Regions from separate parts of the Desulfotomaculum sp. 1211_IL3151 genome, predicted to be linked through region 2. Evidence: a T-box and tRNA genes for the amino acid it is inferred to sense, from the RefSeq annotation. Region 2 holds a T-box; the other holds one or more tRNA genes.
The links. A T-box is a leader RNA that pairs with one kind of tRNA and senses whether it is charged. The one in region 2 lies ahead of thrS (threonine--tRNA ligase), so its partner is inferred to be a tRNA-Thr.

Region 1: it has a tRNA-Thr gene. The T-box ahead of thrS (threonine--tRNA ligase) is inferred to sense a tRNA for this amino acid. The anticodon was not compared.

Annotation. Positions count from the first base shown of each region.
Region 1 covers NZ_JBAIYV010000065.1:9,268-20,330, reverse strand. Annotated here, with positions in the region: gene thyX (FAD-dependent thymidylate synthase) at 1-351, shown strand, start outside; gene V6C11_RS18420 (DNA repair protein) at 370-525, shown strand; gene rlmB (23S rRNA (guanosine(2251)-2'-O)-methyltransferase RlmB) at 636-1,367, shown strand; gene V6C11_RS18410 (NYN domain-containing protein) at 1,376-1,888, shown strand; gene sigH (RNA polymerase sporulation sigma factor SigH) at 2,087-2,731, shown strand; tRNA gene V6C11_RS18400 (tRNA-Thr) at 2,892-2,967, shown strand; tRNA gene V6C11_RS18395 (tRNA-Tyr) at 2,980-3,065, shown strand; tRNA gene V6C11_RS18390 (tRNA-Met) at 3,130-3,205, shown strand; tRNA gene V6C11_RS18385 (tRNA-Thr) at 3,210-3,285, shown strand; tRNA gene V6C11_RS18380 (tRNA-Met) at 3,295-3,371, shown strand; gene tuf (elongation factor Tu) at 3,585-4,787, shown strand; gene rpmG (50S ribosomal protein L33) at 5,162-5,311, shown strand; gene secE (preprotein translocase subunit SecE) at 5,392-5,766, shown strand; gene nusG (transcription termination/antitermination protein NusG) at 5,819-6,346, shown strand; gene rplK (50S ribosomal protein L11) at 6,377-6,805, shown strand; gene rplA (50S ribosomal protein L1) at 6,860-7,549, shown strand; ribosomal protein L10 leader region at 7,563-7,705, shown strand; gene rplJ (50S ribosomal protein L10) at 7,730-8,263, shown strand; gene rplL (50S ribosomal protein L7/L12) at 8,319-8,693, shown strand; gene rpoB (DNA-directed RNA polymerase subunit beta) at 9,170-11,063, shown strand, end outside.
Region 2 covers NZ_JBAIYV010000013.1:5,975-17,037, forward strand. Annotated here, with positions in the region: gene V6C11_RS02385 (heavy metal translocating P-type ATPase) at 1-1,088, opposite strand, end outside; gene V6C11_RS02390 (metal-sensing transcriptional repressor) at 1,206-1,481, opposite strand; gene V6C11_RS02395 (hypothetical protein) at 2,089-2,349, opposite strand; gene V6C11_RS02400 (hypothetical protein) at 2,514-3,251, shown strand; gene ytxC (putative sporulation protein YtxC) at 3,437-4,330, shown strand; gene V6C11_RS02410 (hypothetical protein) at 4,573-5,736, shown strand; gene V6C11_RS02415 (DUF445 domain-containing protein) at 5,812-6,414, shown strand; T-box leader at 6,453-6,667, shown strand; gene thrS (threonine--tRNA ligase) at 6,717-8,627, shown strand; ribosomal protein L20 leader region at 8,792-8,914, shown strand; gene infC (translation initiation factor IF-3) at 8,937-9,467, shown strand; gene rpmI (50S ribosomal protein L35) at 9,484-9,678, shown strand; gene rplT (50S ribosomal protein L20) at 9,714-10,070, shown strand; gene V6C11_RS02440 (TrmH family RNA methyltransferase) at 10,522-11,063, shown strand, end outside.

The DNA.
Region 1 (11,063 bases), on a different contig from region 2:
GAAAAGCAGATGGCCCAAATTCAAGTCTGGTATGACCAGTGGGTAGAGAAACTGGGAGGTGGCCGAGGGGCCTATGAAGATGCCAGGTTTGTTTTGCCCAATGCCGCAGAGACAAAAATTATTGTCACCATGAATGCCAGGGAATTGAGACACTTTTTTAATCTTCGCTGTTGCCAAAGGGCCCAGTGGGAGATTCGGAAACTGGCTGAAGAAATGCTCAACCTGGTTAGGAAAGTTGCCCCGCAGTTATTTGCTGCTGCCGGCCCCGAATGCCTCACGGGACCTTGTCCTGAAGGAAAATTAAGTTGTGGTAAAAGGGCGGAGGTTCGTAAAAAATACGGGGTAGATTAATAAGGAGCGTGAATTTAATTGGTAAGCCCTTATATTATTCTAGCCCTTTGGGTTATTGCAATGACCTTGGGTGTTATTGGTGTAGTGGCCCGTAAGAAAATACTTCTTAAATTGGGTCTGCTTGCTGCATTTGGTGGAGTGGTTCTGACCCTTTGGCTAAAAAGCACGCTTTGATAGCTTACCATGCCGTCAGCGGCACCAGCAGAGGATGAAATTTTTTGTCATCTTTTATATTCTAACATCCAACTTCTCACATCTCACTTCTAAATAGTGGAGGCATTAGCATGAATGAAATTATTGCCGGCAGAAATCCGGTGCGGGAAGCTCTCCGTGCTGGGCGGCCCATTAATAAAATAGTTATGACCAAAGGAGCCGGCGGCGGTCCACTGGCTGAGATTACCAAGCTGGCAAAGGTAAATAACATTCCCATCCAACTGGTGGAGCGGGAACACCTGGACAAAATGAACCCAGGAGTACCACATCAGGGAGTGCTTGCTTACACAGCGGCTAAGGAATATGTGGAGTTTGAGGAGATTTTGGCGATTGCTAGGGCCAAGGGGCAAGATCCCTTTATCATTATGCTGGACGAAATGAATGATCCACATAATCTAGGGGCGATCATCCGAACGGCGGATGCTGCAGGTGCCCATGGCGTAATTATTCCCCAAAGAAGATCAGTGGCTCTGACGGCTACGGTAGCAAAGGCCTCTGCAGGTGCGGTGGAATATGTTCCGGTGGCCAGGGTTACCAATTTGGATCAAACCATTCGGCAGCTTAAGGATGAAGGCCTTTGGGTGGTTGGTGCAGATATGGCTGGGTCAGAGATACATTGGGAAGCAAAATTAACGGGGCCGTTACTCCTCGTTATTGGGGGAGAAGGAAAAGGTCTGGGCAGGTTAATCAAGGAACGATGCGATATGTTAGTGCGTTTGCCGATGGCGGGTCGTGTGGGGTCACTTAATGCCTCTGTGGCAGCCGCATTACTTATATATGAGGTGGTACGCCAGAGAGGGTAGATTAGTCCATGCGAGAATTTTATGTGGTGGACGGATACAATATTATTTACGCCTGGCCAGAATTTGAGAAGATGCTTGAAAAAGGCTTAGAACACAGTCGAGATAAATTAATAAATATCCTAGCGAATTTTGCCGGGTTTGATGGCAATTCAATAACAGTGGTTTTCGATGCTCACCTGGTAAAGAGTGGGGTTGGGCACCATGAAATAGTCCATGGCATAGAAGTTTATTATACCCAGGAAGGTGAAACGGCAGATGCTCTAATTGAGAGAATCGTTGGGGATCTAGGTAAAATGGGAAATGTGCATGTAGTTACCTCTGATTGGGATGAACAAAAAATTATTTTTGGCAGAGGTGCTTACCGGGTAACGCCAAAGGAGTTTAGAAGTCAGGTAATGAAGGCAAATAAGCAGGGGCAAGAGAAATTTAACAAAACCAATCCAACGGAGGGATATCTGGAAGACAAGCTTCCCGCAGATATCCGAGTGATATTCGAAAAATGGCGGCGCAGAAAGGACTAAAGTCCACAGGGATTGGATTTATTTTACCTTGACGATTCTTTTTGGGATAAGCTATAATTAGTCATGTAACTTAAAAGGGCTAACTAACTAACTAAGGACTGGTAAATCAGACCCCAGGTTTTCGTTTTGCAGGGCTATTCTGATTGCTTTTTTCTGTTTTTATGCTTTCCTAGAGATGAGAAGACGGGGGCGATAGTTTTGAATCCTAATGCACAAAGAGAAGTTTCCGGCGGATATCATATCATGGTAGATGAGGATGTAGTTGAGTTTGCGCGTGAAGGCGACGACGCAGCGCTGGAGTTCTTGATTAACAAATATAAAAACTTTGTGCGTGCAAAAGCCCGCTCATATTTCCTTATCGGGGCCGATAGAGAAGATATTATTCAGGAAGGCATGATTGGTCTTTATAAAGCAATTCGTGACTTTAGAATGGACAAACTATCGTCATTTCGTGCCTTTGCGGAATTATGTATTACCAGGCAGATTATTACCGCCATAAAGACTGCCACCAGACAAAAACATATTCCACTGAATTCCTATGTTTCTCTGAATAAGCCCATTTATGATGAGGATTCTGATCGAACACTATTGGATGTGATATCCGGGTCTAAAATTACCGACCCCGAGGAACTAATTATCAGTAGAGAAGAGTTCGATGACATTGAAGAGAAAATGGGAGAAATACTGAGCTCCCTCGAATGGAAAGTGCTTATGTCCTATCTTGAAGGGAAATCCTATCAAGAGATTGCGGAGGACTTGAATCGTCATGTTAAGTCCATTGACAACGCACTCCAGAGGGTTAAGCGCAAGCTTGAGAGATATTTAGAGAAACGAGATCTTTAACCAGCCATCCTCTACATGTGATAAAATTCTACACGACATCCGATTTACCTTCAAATAATCAGAAAAAAATATAGTTAAAAACATCTAAAATTTCCATCGATTACAGCTTTCAAAGTGTTGACATGACAGAATACATCTGTTATCATAATCAATGTTCGGTGCCGACGTAGCTCAATTGGTAGAGCAGCTGACTTGTAATCAGCAGGTTGCGGGTTCGAGTCCCATCGTCGGCTCCAAATTGAAAACCTGGAGGGGTTCCCGAGCGGCCAAAGGGAGCAGACTGTAAATCTGCCGTCAGACGACTTCGAAGGTTCGAATCCTTCTCCCTCCACCATTTATTTACTAAGCAAGTTTTTCTTGCACAAAGGATTTGTTTGTGGTAAGCTAGTCAATGCTGACGCGGGATAGAGCAGTTGGTAGCTCGTCGGGCTCATAACCCGAAGGTCGGAGGTTCAAGTCCTCCTCCCGCAACCAACATGCTGCTATAGCTCAGTAGGTAGAGCGTATCCTTGGTAAGGATAAGGTCACCGGTTCAATTCCGGTTAGCAGCTCCAAAAGAATATGGCGGTGTAGCTCAGGTGGTCAGAGCACACGGTTCATACCCGTGGTGTCACTGGTTCAAATCCAGTCACCGCTACCAACAACGCAAGCTAGTCATTGGACTGGCTTTTTTCTTTTTTAATAAATAAAAAGAAGGATTTTTGTGATTGTTATCGAATTTTGCTAATGGTTTACAATGGTTTGTCTAGGACTTCTAATTGAGGGTATAAAAAGAGCATAATTTTGGAAATAACTTTAGAGATGGAATAAATCTCTGCTAAATGCCTAACAATGGAGGAGGAGAATTTTAAGCATGGCTAAGGCTAAATTTGAACGTAATAAAACCCACGTAAACATTGGAACCATCGGTCACGTTGACCATGGCAAAACCACTCTGACTGCTGCCATTACCATTGTTTTGTCTAAAGCTGGCGGTGCAGCCGTTAGACGTTATGATGAAATCGACAATGCTCCCGAAGAACGTGAACGTGGTATCACTATCAATACTTCCCACGTAGAATATGAAACTGCAAAGCGTCACTATGCACACGTTGACTGCCCTGGTCACGCCGACTATGTTAAAAACATGATCACCGGTGCAGCTCAGATGGACGGTGCTATTCTTGTGGTATCCGCTGCTGACGGCCCCATGCCACAAACCCGTGAGCATATTCTGTTGTCCCGTCAGGTTGGCGTACCTTACATCGTAGTATTCCTGAACAAGTCTGACATGGTTGATGATGAAGAACTTCTGGAACTGGTAGACATGGAAGTTCGTGAACTGTTAAGCTACTATGAGTTCCCCGGCGATGACACTCCTATCGTAGCTGGCTCTGGCCTAAAAGCCTTAGAGTGCGGTTGCGGTACCAGAGAATGTGAATGGTGCGGCAAGGTTTGGCAGCTGATGGACAATGTAGACGCTTACATTCCTGATCCTGAACGTGCTGTAGATAAGCCCTTCTTAATGCCTGTAGAGGACGTGTTCTCCATTACCGGCCGTGGTACGGTTGCTACCGGACGTGTAGAGCGTGGTCAAGTAAAGGTACAAGATGAGGTTGAAATTGTTGGTCTGAACGAGAAACCCCGTAAGACCGTGTGCACTGGGGTAGAAATGTTCCGCAAACTGTTGGACTATGCCCAAGCTGGTGACAACATTGGTGCCCTGCTGCGTGGTGTAGACCGTAAAGAAATTGAACGGGGTCAAGTATTGGCTAAGCCGGGCAGCATTAAACCCCACACCAAATACAGTGCCGAAGTATACGTTCTGACCAAAGAAGAAGGCGGCCGTCATACTCCTTTCTTTAATGGCTATCGTCCCCAGTTCTACTTCCGTACCACGGACGTTACCGGTATCGTAGAACTACCCGAAGGCGTAGAAATGGTAATGCCTGGTGACAACATTAAAGTAGATGTCGACCTGATTACCCCCATCGCCATTGAAGAAGGTCTGCGCTTCGCGATCCGTGAAGGTGGCCGTACCGTAGGCGCCGGTGTAGTAACGGGTATCCGCGAATAATGCAAAGGTTCCCTAAGGGGAGTGGGTTGATCCTACTCCCCCTTTTTAGCCTTTAGCCATTAGCTGTTAGCTTTTGCATTGGGCTATCGGTCAAAGAAGATGCCGGCAAGGCCCAGGGCCATTAAGGATGCAATACTAACAGTTAACACAACGAAAAGCTGCAGGCTGATGGTTGAGGGCTGACGGCTGAAAAATGTGGTATATAAATCCAGCAAATGTGGCAAAATACTACTATGGGTTAGCGCGGATAACTATTGACATCCAACAATACTTTGTGTTAAATTTGTTAAGGTATATTACTAGACACGCATATTACTAGATAACACTAGACAATATCGGTCCAAGTCTTTTTTCGTTTTAGGGAGGTGGCAACAGTGCGAGTAGGCGTAACTCTGGCTTGCACCGAATGTAAACGGCGCAACTACACCACTGACAAGAATAAAAAGAACGATCCTAACCGGATTGAACTTAAAAAATATTGCAAGTGGTGTCACACACACACCGTTCACAAAGAAACCAGATAGTTCAAGTTTTAGCCCCGGAGGTTGTAATCAACCGCATTACATATGGGGCCTTATTCAAGGCACTTCTGGTGAAAACAAAAATGAGGATGTGGCGTTTTTCAATGGCTGTGCAAAAGAAGGAACAAAAAAAGGCAAGCGCTGCCAAAGAAACAACGGCAATCAAGGAAGCCAGCGGGGCCGAGAATAAGAAGGGTGCGGTCCCCAAGGATGCTGTAAAGTCCGTAGCTAAAAAAGAACCGGCAAAGGCACAAAAGTCTTCCGTTTCGGATCGGGCTGGCAGCGCAAGCAAATTTCTGCGCGGGGTTCAGAATGAACTAAAAAAGGTACATTGGCCCACCCGTAAGGAAGCTATAACCTATACTGGCGTAGTACTTGCTTCTGTGGCTGTGGTTGCTGTGGTAATTTGGATGCTGGATTCGCTTCTCAGCTTAGGCGTTTCGGCCATAATATCCTAAATGTCAAGCGAGGGGGTGGGGAACCCTAAAGGAAAAGGGGTTCCTTCTGTTAATGAGTAAACAGTGGTATGTTGTGCATACTTACTCCGGGTATGAGAACAAGGTTAAGGCCAACTTGGAGAGGCGAATAGAATCAATGAATATGGAAGATAAAATCTTTCGTATTCTAGTGCCAATGGAAGATGAAGTAGAAATTAAAAATGGCAAGAAAAAAATCTCTAAGAAAAAAGTTTTCCCGGGCTATGTATTGGTTGAGATGATTATGACCGATGACTCTTGGTATGTTGTTCGCAACACACCGGGTGTTACGGGATTTGTCGGCTCTGGTTCCAAACCCATTCCTCTAAATGAAGATGAAGCGAAGGCAATTATTAAGCAAATGGGGATGGAGGAACCAAAGGCCAAAATAAATATAAACCTTGGTGAAAACATCAGGGTAACTGATGGACCCTTTGAAAACTTTGTTGGTGTGATAGAAGAAATTTACCCTGACAAGGGTAAAGTTAAAGTAATGGTATCCATGTTTGGACGTGAAACTCCCATCGAACTAGATTTCGCACAAATTCAGAAATTGGAATAAGACTTTAGGTTGTAAGGAGGTGGACTGGAAATGGCCAAAAAGGTAGCTGCCATTATTAAATTGCAAATTCCGGCCGGTAAAGCCACCCCAGCACCCCCAGTTGGACCTGCTTTAGGTCAGCACGGGGTTAATATCATGGGGTTTGTTAAACAATATAATGAAGTAACTGCTGCTCAAGCAGGCTTAATTATTCCGGTTGAAATTACAGTATACGAAGACCGGTCCTTTACCTTTATTACTAAAACTCCTCCTGCAGCAGTGTTGCTGAAGAAGGCTTTAGGTATTGAGACCGCTTCTGGTGAACCTAACAAGAACAAAGTGGGCAAACTTGACCGTTCTAAGGTTAGAGAAATTGCCGAATTAAAGATGCCTGATCTAAACGCTGCCAGTATAGAAGCTGCTATGCGTATGGTAGAAGGAACTGCCCGTAGTATGGGCATTGAAATTGTAGAAGGATAAACTTCATCCGGTGGGAGGATGTAGTCCGCTAGTACCACAAAGGAGGTAGTTCATATGCCGAAGGAAGGCAAGAAGCTTCAGGAAGTAAGAAAGATGTATGATGAAAATGCTCTTTACGAACCCCTTGAGGCTGTTGAATTAGTTAAAAAGACAGCTAAGGCAAAGTTTGATGAAACAGTAGAAGTTGCGTTCCGTCTAGGGGTTGACCCCCGCCACGCTGACCAGCAACTGAGGGGTGCTGTAGTGTTACCCCATGGTACTGGTAAAACTAAAACTGTCCTAGTTTTTGCTAAAGGTGACAAGGTCAAAGAGGCTGAAGCTGCAGGTGCAGATTTTGTTGGTGCTGAAGACCTAGTGGAAAAAATTCAAGGTGGTTGGCTCGGCTTTGATGTTGCCATCGCCACTCCTGATATGATGGGTACCGTTGGCCGCCTGGGTCGTGTATTAGGTCCCCGTGGCTTGATGCCTAACCCCAAAACCGGCACTGTTACCTTTGAGGTAGCGGATGCAGTAAGGGATGCCAAGGGTGGTAAGATTACCTACCGTACAGATAAAATCGGTATTATTCATGCTCCTATTGGTAAAGTATCTTTTGATTCCGAGAAACTTGTTGAGAACTTTAAAACTTTGGCAGATACCTTGGTTCGTATTAAGCCGGCTTCAGCCAAAGGTACTTATATGAAGACCATTACTGTGTCTTCCACCATGGGACCTGGGGTGCGGATTAACCCGAACAAACTCTAGGAGCCCGTAAATACAACTGAAGATAAACTAGTCGTAGACAGTTGGTGTCCACTGGACTTAATTTTGCCAACCGAGGCCGGTCTTTGCTGCAAGCTTAGATAAGATTGCGGGGATTTCGGTGTGTCTACACGAAACCCCGCATTTGTTTTTTTATATATTCATCGGAAGGAGGTGTATCTCTTGCCGACCACAAAAGCTCAAAAGGCAGTGATGCTAGAGGAAGTTAAAGAAAAAATGTCCTCTGCACAGGTTACTATTTTGGCTGATTTTCGCGGTGTACCAGTGGCTAAAATCACAGATTTGCGTGCACGTATGCGCAAAGCTGGCAGTGAAATGAAAGTTGCTAAAAACACGATTGCTGGTATCGCAGCTAAAGAAATTGGTATCGAGGGCTTGGACCCTTATCTTGAAGGTCCCACTGTATTTGCCTTTGGTATAGAGGATCCTGTGTCTCCTGCTAAAATCCTTAGCGATTTTGCCAAGGAGATTAAGCAAGGGGTTGAGATTAAGGCTGGTATTCTGGAAGGAAAAGTAATTGATGCTAATGGCGTTAAAGCATTGGCTGACCTGCCATCCAGAGAGGTTCTGTTGGCCAAGGTACTGGGCGGTATGCAAGCACCTATGTACGGCTTTGCCGGCGTTCTTGCTGCCAACCTGCGTAATCTGGTCTATGTAGTGGATCAGGTGCGTCAACAAAAAGAAGCTCAAGCATAATAAACCAATGATTACTAAAAATATTATTTAAACCTTGAGGAGGTTACTTATTAATATGTCTAAAGTAGCTGAAGTATTAGAAATCGTTAAAGGCCTAACCGTTTTGGAACTGGCTGAATTAGTTAAAGCTTTTGAAGAAGAATTTGGCGTATCCGCCGCTGCTCCTGTAGCTGTTGCCGCTGCTCCTGCTGCTGGTGCTGCTGCTGCTGAAGAAGAACAAACTGAATTTGATGTAATTCTGACCAGTGCAGGCGACAAGAAGATCAACGTTATTAAAGTTGTTCGCGAAATCACCAGTCTTGGTCTGAAAGAAGCCAAAGAATTGGTTGATGGTGCTCCTAAGCCTGTTAAAGAGAAAGTCGCTAAAGAAGAAGCTGAAGCGATCAAAGCTAAGCTCGTTGAAGCTGGCGCTGCAGTTGACGTTAAATAATAATTACGTGAAATCTCTTTATTAATAGGAATGCAAAAACACCGCCATTAGTTGGTGGTGTTTTTGCTTTTAGCTGTTAGCTTTGCTGCGAGGGTCTAAAAATTTCATGTGTTTAACTACATGAGCAAGAATGTATATCAAGAATAGCTAAAATATTGGCTGACGACAACTTACCGAAAAAATCGACTTGACAAACAAAACTACCTGTGCTAACATTACAAAATGTCATTCTATGGTTTTGTTATATAATTTTTAGATTAGGTGGCAAAAATTGTGCATATTTTCCTGCATAAAGGGCCAAAATAAAATAGATAGGGACTATAATGCATAAGGCGAGGTATTGTTAAAAAAAGCAAGACCTTGCTTTTCGTTGTCTATAGTTTCCCTCAGACACAAGCAAAGGTTTTCACTTTGATAAAACAGTCAAAGTTTTTAAATATCTATATTTTGTTTAGGCTAAATATTTAAGGGGTGTGATGTGTTCGATGGCTTACCCGGAAAAAGTAGGAAACAGGGTAAGGTGGAACTACGGCAAGCTTCAAGAAGTGCTGGATTTGCCCAACCTTATCGAAGTACAAAGAAATTCTTACGAATGGTTTCTCCAGGAAGGTCTAAGGGAAGTTTTTCATGACATCTCTCCCATTCAAGATTTTACGGGAAATCTTATTCTGGAATTCTTGGACTACACTCTGGGAGAACCAAAATACTCAGTGGAAGAGTGCAAGGAACGTGACGTAACCTATGCTGCTCCATTAAGAGTAAAGGTTCGCCTGATTAATAAGGAAACTGGGGAAGTTAAAGAACAGGAAGTCTTTATGGGAGATTTTCCTTTAATGACTACCAAGGGCACCTTTATTATTAACGGTGCGGAACGTGTTATAGTAAGCCAGTTAGTACGTTCCCCGGGGGTGTATTTTGCAGACCAAATTGACCCCAGCGGCAAAAGATTGTTTACTTCCACCGTGATTCCGAACCGAGGGGCATGGTTAGAATTAGAAACGGACGTGAATGACCATATTTTCGTACGTATTGACCGTACCCGTAAAATTCCGGCAACCGTTTTGATTCGGGCTTTGGGCTATAGTTCCAATGCCTTGATTATGGAACTCTTTGAAAATGACAAATATGTACAAGAGACCTTAACCCGTGACAATACGGATACGGAAGAAGAGGCTTTAGTTGAAATCTATAAACGCCTAAGACCCGGAGAACCACCTACCGTAGAAAGCGCAAGATCGTTATTAAATACTTTATTCTTTGATCCCAAACGATATGACCTTGCACATGTTGGGCGCTACAAACTACAAAAGAAATTAAAGCACGGAATACTATATCGTTATCCCAACGGAGAGGACGGTCCCAAGGAATGGGATCGCTTATTAAACAAGGAAGTTCCGGTGGAGCGGACCTTTATCCGTGAATTAACCAAGGAAGATATCATAGCCACCTTCCGTTACCTAATAGGGCTTATGAGTGGGGAAGGAATCGTTGACGATATTGACCATTTGGGCAACCGTCGGTTACGTTCCGTAGGCGAATTATTACAAAACCAATTCCGGATTGGCTTGTCTCGTATGGAGCGTGTTGTGCGGGAAAGGATGACCATTCAGGATGTGGACGTGATTACACCACAGGTTCTAATTAATATCCGCCCAGTGGTAGCCTCTATTAAAGAATTTTTTGGGTCAAGCCAGCTTTCCCAATTTATGGACCAAACCAACCCATTGGCTGAATTAACCCATAAAAGACGTTTGTCAGCCCTGGGACCCGGTGGTTTGTCCCGGGAACGTGCGGGCTTCGAAGTGCGTGACGTGCACCACTCTCACTATGGCCGGATGTGTCCCATTGAAACCCCAGAGGGTCCTAACATCGGCTTAATCGGATCACTTTCTACCTACGCTAGAATTAATAGTTTTGGCTTTATGGAAGCCCCCTATAGAAAAGTGGATAAGGAACACAAGCGTGTTACCGATGAGATCGTATATTTAACGGCGGATGAAGAAGAAGGGCATATCATAGCCCAGGCTAACGCTCCCTTGGATGATAATGGTTACTTTATTGAGGGAAGGGCGAATGCCCGTAGGGGCCATGAAACGATCCTGGTACCTACAGATCGGATCGACTTTATGGATGTTTCTCCTAAGCAAGTATTCTCTGTTGCGACTTCCTTAATTCCCTTTCTGGAGCATGATGATGCGAACCGTGCTCTAATGGGTGCAAACATGCAGCGTCAGGCTGTACCCCTGCTGCGCTGTCAGGCTCCTGTGGTAGGTACAGGTATCGAGCACAGAGCCGCCAAGGACTCGGGTGTATGCATCGTTGCTGAAAAAGCTGGCGAGATCGTGAAAGTCACCGCCAACGAAGTGGTAG
Region 2 (11,063 bases):
GCAACAATCGCTTTTCCCAGAGGGTGTTCAGAGCGTAGTTCTGCGGATGCCACCATTCCAAGCAAGCGATCGTTATCCATATCAGGTGAACAGCTTTCCACTTGTACCACGGACGGCTTACCGTATGTAAGCGTTCCAGTTTTATCAAATGCAATACACCGTACTTTCGCTAAACGCTCCAATGCGTCCCCTCGACTAACGAGGATACCATATTTTGTTGCATTGCCAATACCCGCCATGATTGCGGTTGGAGTGGCAAGCACCAATGCACAGGGGCAGAAAACAACAAGAATGGTAACGGCACGGATAATTTCATCCGTAAAGTACCATGTAAGTCCTGCCGATACGAGAGCGATAACAACAATCCAGGTTGCCCAACGGTCAGCCATTCCAACTATTTTTGCCTTTCCTGCGTCAGCCGACTCAACAAGCCGTATCATACGTTGCAGGGAACTATCTTCGCCAACTTTTGTTGCGGTCATATCAAAGGTTCCAAATTGGTTAACCGTCCCGCTCTGAACTTCGTCGCCTTCGTTCTTGTCAACCGGAAGTGCTTCACCTGTCATAACCGATTGGTCGATTGAGGTTTGACCTTTTATAATAACACCGTCTACCGCGATTGCTTCCCCGGCTAACACCCGGAGAGTATCACCGACAACAACCTGTTCAGCAGGTATCATACTTTCTTCACCATTTCGCACTACTCTTGCCGTGGTAGGTGATAAATGTACTAACTTTTCAATTCCGGCACGGGCTTTCGCGACTGTCCGTTCTTCCAAAAATGCACCAATCGTCATTATGAAAGCAACTTCACCGGCGGCAAATAGCTCACCTATCACAACCGAAGCGACTAAAGCAATCGACACCAATACGTCAGCCTTTATATCAAACTCGGTGACGAGCCCGACAATCGCTCCCTTAATGATCGGGATACCGCAGAGCAAAATAGCAAGCCATGCCGCATCAATGGGAAGTCCTCCAATATTAAAGAAACTAATAATCAAGGACATCAAAGAAAGACAGAGAAATAGAATAGTCGGCTTTTCATCCTCTCTAAAAAAATCCCTAAAAAAGGCAATCAAAAACATCACTCCTTTTATACCTATGGGGGTATATGTATATTCAACAAAAGCATACCCCTATAGGTATGCTTTTGTCAATAGAAAAAGCAGCCGAAAATCGACTGCTTTAGGAATGTCACTTTTTTACGTCATGCGTGAAAAGTGTTCAACAGCTTTTGCAAACTTGGAAATCGTTTTGTCAGCGTCCCCGTGTTCAATGCCCTCTCGTACACAGTGATTTAAGTGTCCTTCAAGTACAACTTGCCCAACTTTGTGTAAAGCACCTTTGGCAGCATTGATTTGAACAAGTATATCTTCGCATGGGATATCTTCTTCTATCATTTTATCAATGGCTTTTATTTGCCCCATGATTTTATTTAATCTTCTATGAAGATTATCCGTATCCATGCACTGGCGCATAAGCTCACCCCCTTATACCCCTATGGGTATAAGAAGGGTATCATGTTTTGTGCAGTAAGTCAATTTGAAACGGTACTGTTATAATAATTCAAGATATGGAATTGAAATCATACATAGGGTACTTTTTCATATTGTTTCGCTTTCTTCGTAGGAATCATAAAATGACATAGGGTGGCATTTCTATGTCGAACTTTTTCGTAATTTGGATAAAATGATAGCTGTACACACGGTACAGCTTATTTGCAGCCTCAGCCACCTTTACCGATCATTCTAAAGATCACGATAACCACAATAATAATTGCAATGTAGGATGCAATGGAACTAATATCCACGAAACATGCCCCCTCTCTTTTTGGTAGATATTCGCGTCCAGGTGTCCAATTCCTTTTGAACCATATTTAATTTTACCCACACCCTCGTTATAATAATAGCAAAGGCTGTGGGAGGGGATAAGTTTGGATATTAAGTTCATGATCGGCATAGGATTTTTGCTGGTGGCCGCCTTTATTTATTTTACACAGGTTGTCTAAGTGATCTGGAGAAGAAAAAAGGGAGTTGTCATAAACTACTGATCAAAAGTAGTTTGCGACACTCCCTTTTAATATTTTTACTTGCCCTTCTTCACGCCATGCAGTTCAATGCCCAGGAGTTCTTTAATGTCCATGACAACGGGTGTTACCTGTTCCGAGAGTGTCTCCAGTTTCACCAATAATTCTTGAATCTTGGCTACTTTAGCTTCTGCTACTTGAATGGTAGCCTTTGCGTTCCAGCGTAGAAAAAAGGAATTTTGCATCATTTTTATCTGCTGCTTTAGGGACATGATTTCAGCTTCACAAAGTTGTTTTAATTCTTCAACTTCCTTAAACATAAAGAAACACCTTCCTTTTTTTCCATGATATTGGATAATGTAGAAAAAGGTGATGTAATTGGAAAAAGAAATTCCAAAAGAGTTAACAAAAATTTATAAAACAAAAATCTTTAGTGCAGTTACCTAATATACTTTTAAAAAGCCAAAAGAAAAGGGGTGACTTTTTGGCTAGAAAAAGAAAACGTAACAGTAACAGTAAAGGAAATAAGATAAATCCTCGGGTTATTAAAAAAAGGGACTTACTTTTACATAAATCCTCTTCGGATAGGGTCCCAAACCTGCAAGAAGGCCTTGCCCCAGATATCATATTGACCACGAATAAAAAGCGCATCAAGAAACCCTTCAATCGATTTGTTTCTGAAAGTTGCATCACAAATTCTCTAAGCCATGCAGTAACAACTTTTTGTAAAAAGCAGACCTTTGTAAATACCGATCCAGCCTGGCCTGGCCCAGTTCCTGATATTATTGGAGAAAAAACCAAGAGTCGCAGGATGATAAAAACGGGGGTGCCCTTTGTTGACCAGAGTTGTATTACCAATAATCTTTCCCTTCCAGATAATCAAAGTGTGGCTTTTGCCCCAGAAGTACCGGTTAAGCAATATAGCTATATCGAACGGCCAAATTCACCGGATATTTTAGGTCCCACCTATAAAAAACCAAGGCGCAAAAAATCAGATGCGGTTCCCTTTGTACCCAAAAGCTGTACGATTGATATTGAACAGGCCCCTCTTCTGGTAAAGAATATTGAAAATTATGGAAATTTTAGGTGTGAATGGAATAAAGCAAATTCTGATACCATCGCGAAAGTCTGTGAGGAAACAAAAATATGTAAAATAAGTTGGTTACCTCTGGTAGTGGTTGTTTTGCTTATGTTTATATCTATTTTTATGTTTTTAAAGTAAAAAGAAATTATGCTCAATAACTCCAGTGTTAGGATCGATCCATAATTTTTACATGGGATAGCAACATAGAATTCTGCCGATACTGCATGTAGAAGAAGTTATATTTAAAAATTCGCCAAATTTGAACCAGTATACAAAAAAATGCCTCTCATATACTAGTAGTAAAGGAAGGGGTGATAGCGGGGATGAGTCAGTGTCTTTCCATTGGAGCCACCCAGCATATTGACTTATTGAGAGATAAGCTTGGTAAAGAATTTCAATTTAATGAGGATAACAACCTAATCGTAAAGCTTACCGAAAAACCAGCCGGTAATATCACCTTTTTATCCTGTGATTTCAATGGAACCATATGCTGTGGCGGGCCACTGGAAGATCAGGAGTTGTTTAGACATTTTGTAGCAGACATCATTTCTGACCTAATTCTAAATCACTGGGAAAAGGCAATTATTTTGGACATTATCCGGGAAAGTTATTTTTTCTTTAATGAAGATGAGAAAAAAACAATTTTCCAGTATTCCCAGGATTATGCCAATGGATTAAAGGTATTTCCGGGCCGCATGGAACGTTTGGATAGAAAGAATTTTATTATTAAGAGATTGGTAGAGTTTTTGGAACAAAATAACAGCCTGGTCATTGATGGTTTTGTAAGATTTCGCCTGAAAGATTATATTAACGAGATAAAGGAGACGGTTGATCAGGCTGTTGATGATTTTCTGATGGAAAGGGAATATAAAGAATTTATTCAGCTTCTCAAGTATTTCGTAGAAATCCAAGATACCAAGGTGGATGTTGTGAATGTTTTGTTAAACAGAAAAGGTACCTACCAACTTCTTGATCAAAAACATGAACCAATTGATAGTGAATTTTTAGAGGGTTTTATTCTTGATGTTATGGACAATGAAATTAATTATGAAGACTTACTTATCAGTGCCCTTATTACCATCGCTCCTAATAAAATAGTATTTCATTGTGGAAGCCATCTAAAACCCCAAACTACGATCGATACGATCAAGCATGTTTTCGAGGGAAGGGTAAATGAATGTACCGGCTGTAAATTATGCCAAAACCAGCAGCAATAAAACCGTCAACAGGCGGTTTTTTTGTTTACTTAGACCAACACATTTGATGGTATCACGGATAAATAAAAATTCATTATAAAATGTATTGTTATAAAGGGTATGGTACGTTAGGTACTTTAAAGGAGAAATTTGGTTAACAAAATTTGTCGAAATCAAGAGGAGTAATTTGATTCTTATAGAAAGGTATAACTGGAAAACAATTCAACACATTAAAAAAGTAACAACGAAGGATGAACAAAGAAATGAAAAGAACCATACTTACCATCGTTCTAATTTTTGCCTTTATGAACGCTGCCTATGCTAGTATTCCGACTCCGTCCAGTTTAATCGATTATAACCAGCATGATTTAGGAAGCACCATTAACTTTGAGGGCAATCCGGCCGTATTTTTAAAAACACTGTCCAATAAATTTAAATCAGAACAGCCCAAAGGCTCTAGAACTTTGATATTTAGCGATTTCCCTGAATACATTGATAAGCCGGGCATCTCGTACCAGGATAACATTTATCCCTTTAAAAATAATGGCAGGTTCAGGGTCTTTGATTACCATGTTAATAGTTCTACAAAGCCTCTGTATTTTTCGATTCTATTAACGAATAAAAATGATCACCCTGTGACCGTGCAAATTGAAAAAATGGCGGTTGCCGGGCCTTCTATGAATTATATGGCTGCAGGAAAAGATGCGGTGCAGTCATGGCTTAATTCAAGCGTAGATAAAACCCTGGTAATAGAACCTTGGCAAACGGTATTTTTGGCCGAACCTGTTTGCCTAAAGAAGGATCAATTGGTGAACTTTATCTACGACGCAACGGCCAGTGATACAGTACAGGTATCCACCGTAACAAGATCGGATGAAAAAGCTTCGCTAAAGGGCCTGCCCATATTAGTCAAAAAAACCAACCCGGGTGAGAAAGCACCCACTATTTTACGGGGGACTTTTGATACAGCAGATTACTATCATACTTATGTAATTGGCTTGGATGGACGGGCTTATACCGCAGTTGGCGTAGCGGGAAAGGCGGACTACTTACAAGGCTATTCCGCAGTGGATCGTAAGAAAGTAGTGAACTATGGGAACTATGGCGTTTTGTATCACACAAGCTTTAAATTAATTCCGTACTTACAGACGCCTGGGGCAATTGTGATTAATTCCCGAGGTGGCGGTTTCGGTACCGCTGCTAGTATTAAAATTAATGGGAAGTTGGTTAAGCCAGGATTTATCGGTCCCACAGAGACTACAGCCATTGGCCTGAATACTGTAAAACAAGGAATTCTTGTTTACAAGGAAGATATCAAGAATAGTGATGAGATTACAATAAATTGGATGCCGGCAGGTGGAACGAACTTGCCTGTGAATTTTATCGTGCAACCTTATCAAGCTGTGACAACGATGGAAAATGAGTAATCTGTAAATCTATTGCACCTTACCGGGCATTTTGATATAGTTATGTCGTTAATTGACGAATGGAGGTCATGTAAGGTGCAGTGGTGGACGATGCTATTAATCCCCGTTATAGGTGCCTTTATTGGTTGGGTTACCAACCTAATTGCCGTTAAGGCTATATTTAAACCCTATGAGCCGATTCATATTATAGGTTCCTTTTCAATTCAAGGAGTTGTTCCCAAAAGAAGGCAGGAGTTGGCCAGAAGCATCGGTGAAGTGGTGGAGAAGGAACTACTGAATGTAACGGACCTGATCAACCAAATGAAATCGCCGGAAGTTCTTAGTCGGATTGTTGACACTGCCAGTGAGTCCATCCGTAATATGGTGGTAGATAAGATACCTGTTTGGGTTCCCGTCACCATTCGAACCGTTATCTTGGAAATGATGGGGGACATGCTGCATAAACAAATGCCCCAGGTAATCGAGCAAATAGTGGATCAGGCCGGAGGAAGTGTGGCAGAAAAGGTTAAAATTGCCCAACTGGTTGAAGATAGAATGAATGCTTATGATATTCGGCATTTGGAGAAAATAATAGTAGACGTTGCCTCCCGGGAACTAAAACATATCGAAATCATTGGTGGTGTTTTGGGTTTCGTTATTGGTCTTGTGCAGGTTGCGGTGGTTTATCTGTCTGCTTGACATTTGTGCCCGGTAAATCTATAATTAACCCGTAAATAGTATGTGCTGTGATAAGGAAAAGTAGGACAGTATGTTCGCCCAGAGAGGAAGACCCAGGCTGCAAGTACTTCCCGATACCTCTGTCTGAAAGACCACCTTGGAGCTGTTTGCTGAACCTTAGTAAGCAAACCGGTTTGACACCGTTATCATCCTTTGAGGTGGGAGTCTATGGCTCCAACCAGGGTGGAACCGCGGAGATAACCCCGTCCCTGAGTAATCAGAGACGGGGTTTTTTTATATTTACTACCGAAAGGAGAAACACCATGATAAAAGTAACACTTAAGGACGGTTCCGTCAGAGAGTATCCCGTAGGAAGTACAGTAATGGGAGTTGCTAAAAGTATCAGCCAGGGGCTGGCCAGGGAGGTCTTGGCCGGTAAGGTTAATGGCAAGGTTGTGGATGTTGACCATCCCCTAAATGAAGACGCTGCCTTAGAACTATTGACCTTTAATGACGAAGAGGGAAGAAATGTCTATCGGCATAGTACTGCCCACGTATTGGCCCAGGCTGTGAAAAGATTATTTCCCAATGCCAAACTGGCCATTGGCCCGGCCATTCAAGATGGCTACTACTATGACTTTGATATGGAGCAACCCTTTACCCCGGCCCAGGTAGAGCAGATTGAAGAAGAAATGAATCGCATCATTAAAGAAGATATTCCTTTCCAAAGGGCAGAGCTGTCCCGGGAAGAAGCCCTGGAGCATTTCAAGAAACAGGGTGAAATTTATAAGGTAGAGCTAATTACGGACCTGCCAGAGGATGCTGTGATCTCCTGCTATCATCAGGGGGATTTTAATGATCTATGTGCCGGACCACATGTTCCTTCCACCGGTAAATTAAAAAGCCTTAAGCTAATGAGTATTGCTGGGGCCTATTGGCGGGGCAGTGAGAAAAACAAAATGCTGCAGCGTATCTATGGTACCTCCTTCCCTAAAAAGACATTATTGGATGAGCACCTGTTCCGCATAGAGGAAGCGAAGCGGCGTGATCATAGAAAGTTAGGTCAAGAACTGGACCTGTTTAGTATCCAGGAAGAGGGTCCAGGGTTCCCCTTTTTCCATCCGAAGGGCATGGTTTTACGCAATGAGCTGGAAAATTTCTGGCGTCTGGAACATAAAAGACGTGGCTATCAGGAAATTCGTACCCCCATTATCTTAAATCGCGGTCTTTGGGAACAGTCCGGACACTGGGCCCATTACAAGGAAAATATGTATTTTACCAAGATTGACGAAGGGGATTATGCCGTTAAGCCCATGAACTGTCCGGGTAGTATTCTGGTATACAAAGCTAGAATGCACAGTTATCGCGATCTTCCCCTGCGCTGGGGTGAACTGGGTCTGGTACACCGCCATGAGCTGTCCGGTGCTTTGCACGGACTGATGCGGGTGCGTTGCTTTACCCAGGATGATGCACACATCTTCCTGCTGCCCAGTCAGATTAAGGAGGAAATCATCGGGGTCATCGACCTGTTTGATTACTTCTATAATACCTTTGGCTTAAACTATCATGTGGAGTTATCGACTCGCCCCGAGAAATCCATGGGCTCCGATGAAATGTGGGAAACAGCAACAAACTCCCTGCGGGATGCTCTGGAAGCTAAGAAAATGGATTACAAAGTAAATGAGGGTGACGGGGCATTTTATGGTCCTAAGATTGACTTCCATCTAACCGACAGCCTGGGCAGAACCTGGCAGTGTGGTACCATTCAGTTGGACTTCCAAATGCCGGAAAAATTTGATCTTAACTATGTTGGTGAAGATGGTCAAAAGCACCGCCCGGTCATGATTCATAGGGTTGTTTTCGGCAGTATTGAACGTTTTATCGGCATCCTCACGGAGCACTTTGCAGGAGCCTTCCCAGTTTGGTTGGCCCCGATACAGGTTAAAGTATTGCCCATTACCGACAAGCACCATGAATATGCCAGGGAATTGGTCAAGAAACTAGATGCGCTGGATGTTCGGGTGGAACTGGATGCCAGGAATGAAAAAATTAATTATAAGGTTCGAGAAGCCCAGACCCAAAAAATCCCCTATATGCTGGTCATCGGAGATCGGGAAATGGAGCAGGGAACGGTGGCCCTGCGGCAGCGCGGCAAGGGAGATGTTGGGGCCGTAGCCGTTGATGAATTTATTAAAAAGATTGTGGAGGACATCCATACCAGGGCTATTTTCTAACACGATCAGAAAGAATAAGATTTTAAGGATGATCGTATAAGAAAAGCTAAGGCTCGCTTGTGCCCTTAAGGGCATAAACGAACCAAGCTTTTCTAATTATCAAAGGGAAAGCCTTGACTCCATAGGCAGGCTATGGTACAATTTCATCTGTTGAACTCAATATATTTAGCAAGTAGAGGCATCCCGCTTCTCACCTTACAACGATGGTTCGTAGGGTCATCTAACACAAATTTATTTTATAGTTGTGTCTATAAGCGGGTGTTTATCACCCGCTTTTTGTTTTTGTTTTAACTTAAAATCTGGAGGTGAATATATATTTCCAAACAAGAGCAACGCATTAATGAGGAAATCAGAGCACGTGAAGTACGGGTAGTAGACGCTGACAACAACCAACTGGGCATTATGCCTGTAAAAGAAGCCCTGCGTTTGGCAGAGGAAAAACAGTTGGATTTGGTGGAGGTTGCTGCCCAGGCCAAACCGCCGGTTTGCCGTATTATGGATTATGGTAAATTCAAATATGAGCAAAGCAAGCGGGATAAGGAAACAAAGAAAAAGCAGCGGATTATTCAGATTAAAGAGGTTAAGCTGCGGCCCCGCATTGAAGATCATGACTATTCAGTAAAATCTAAGAACGCTGAACGCTTTCTGAAAGATGGCGATAAGGTCAAGGTTACGATTATGTTCCGGGGCAGAGAAATTGTTCATACCGAACTGGGAAGAATTCTGCTGGAACGTTTGGCCAAAGACCTTAAGGATATTTGCATTGTGGAAAGACACGCTAAACTTGAAGGTAAAAATATGATTATGATCTTAGCACCAAAAATTGAGAAGCAGGATTAGAAAGGAGTTGCCCTAAATGCCTAAAATTAAAACCCACCGTGGGGCTGCTAAGAGATTTAAGAAAACTGCCACTGGAAAAATTCGTGGTTGGCACGCTTTTAAAAGCCACATTCTTGGTAAAAAATCCGCCAAACGTAAGCGTAATCTGCGCAAGTCTTCTATCATTCATGAATCCGATGCAGTTCAACTTAGAAGACTGCTGCCCTATTAATAGTTGATTTTTTTAAGTAAAAGGAGGTAATCATCATGCCACGGGCTAAAAGCAGTGTGGTTTCTCGTAATAGACACAGAAAGGTTTTAAAACTGGCCAAAGGTTATAGAGGTTCCCGCAGTAAACTGTTCAGGGTAGCCAACCAGGCGGTTATGAAAGCTTTATCTTATGCCTACAGAGACCGTCGTCAGAAAAAACGTGACTTCCGTAAGCTATGGATTGCTCGGATCAACGCGGCAACCCGCATGAATGGTCTGTCCTACAGCCGTTTCATCGCTGGCCTGAAAAAAGCCGATGTAGAAGTGAACCGTAAAATGCTGGCTGACTTGGCAGTAAACGATGCCAAGGCCTTCGGCCAACTGGTTGAGCTTGCTAAGTCCAAGCTAGCCTAAGCTTGCCCCAAAACCCAATTGTGATATAAACTAAGGCATGGTCTTTGGACCATGCCTTTGCTGTATAAAACAAGCTAGTCGGGTGCGAGACTTGTTCTTTTGACCCCATGGCTTGTTGTGTAGGGGATATTGCATCAGCGGGGAGTGCTATCGTTATCCCCCATTCGCTCCTAAGCTCCGTGCCGATAACTCTAAGACTCGTTCCGGGCGAAATCAGGGGTCGCCTTAGATTCGACGTCCTGTCTCAGCTAAGGCTGCGCGCTCGTCCTGAGCGCGCCCCCCTGATTTCGCCCTGCACTTGTCAAGAGTTATTAACGGCACTCCGCTAAAGTCGCTCAGGGGGATAACGATAGCACCTGCTAATTCGTAGGGTTATCTTTCCAATGTATAAAAAGTCCAAGGCTCAAACCAATGGATTTTCTATAAGGAGAAATGAGACGGTGGAGATCCAATGATTACATCTAGCCAAAATTCACGGGTAAAGTACGTAAAAAAACTATCCCAACGTAATTTCCGTCAAAAAGAAAGAAAGTTTAGCGTGGAAGGCATTCGCTTTGTTGAAGAGGCCCTGGCGAGCAATTGGCAAATGGAGTATTTGCTTTATACGGATCAGGGAGTGCAGGGGGAACGAGGGAAAGGGTTGCTGAAGCAGGCCAGGGACAAGGGAGTAGAAACCCTTGAGGTATCTGAAAGTATCATGGGAGAGTTGACCGATACAGAAACTCCCCAGGGGGTGCTGGCAGTGCTTTGGCAACCGGATTATGCCTTGGGGGATGTGGTTAAGAGGGGGCAGCAGCCACTGGTGGTGATTGTGGACGGGGTGCAGGACCCGGGAAACCTAGGTACCATTATCCGTTCCTCAGATGCTGCGGCAGCCAACGGGGTTGTTTTGTTGAAGGGGACGGTGGATTTATACAACCCTAAAACACTGCGTTCCACCATGGGTTCCTTGTTCCACCTGCCAGTGGTGCAAGCAGAGGATGCAGAGGGGGC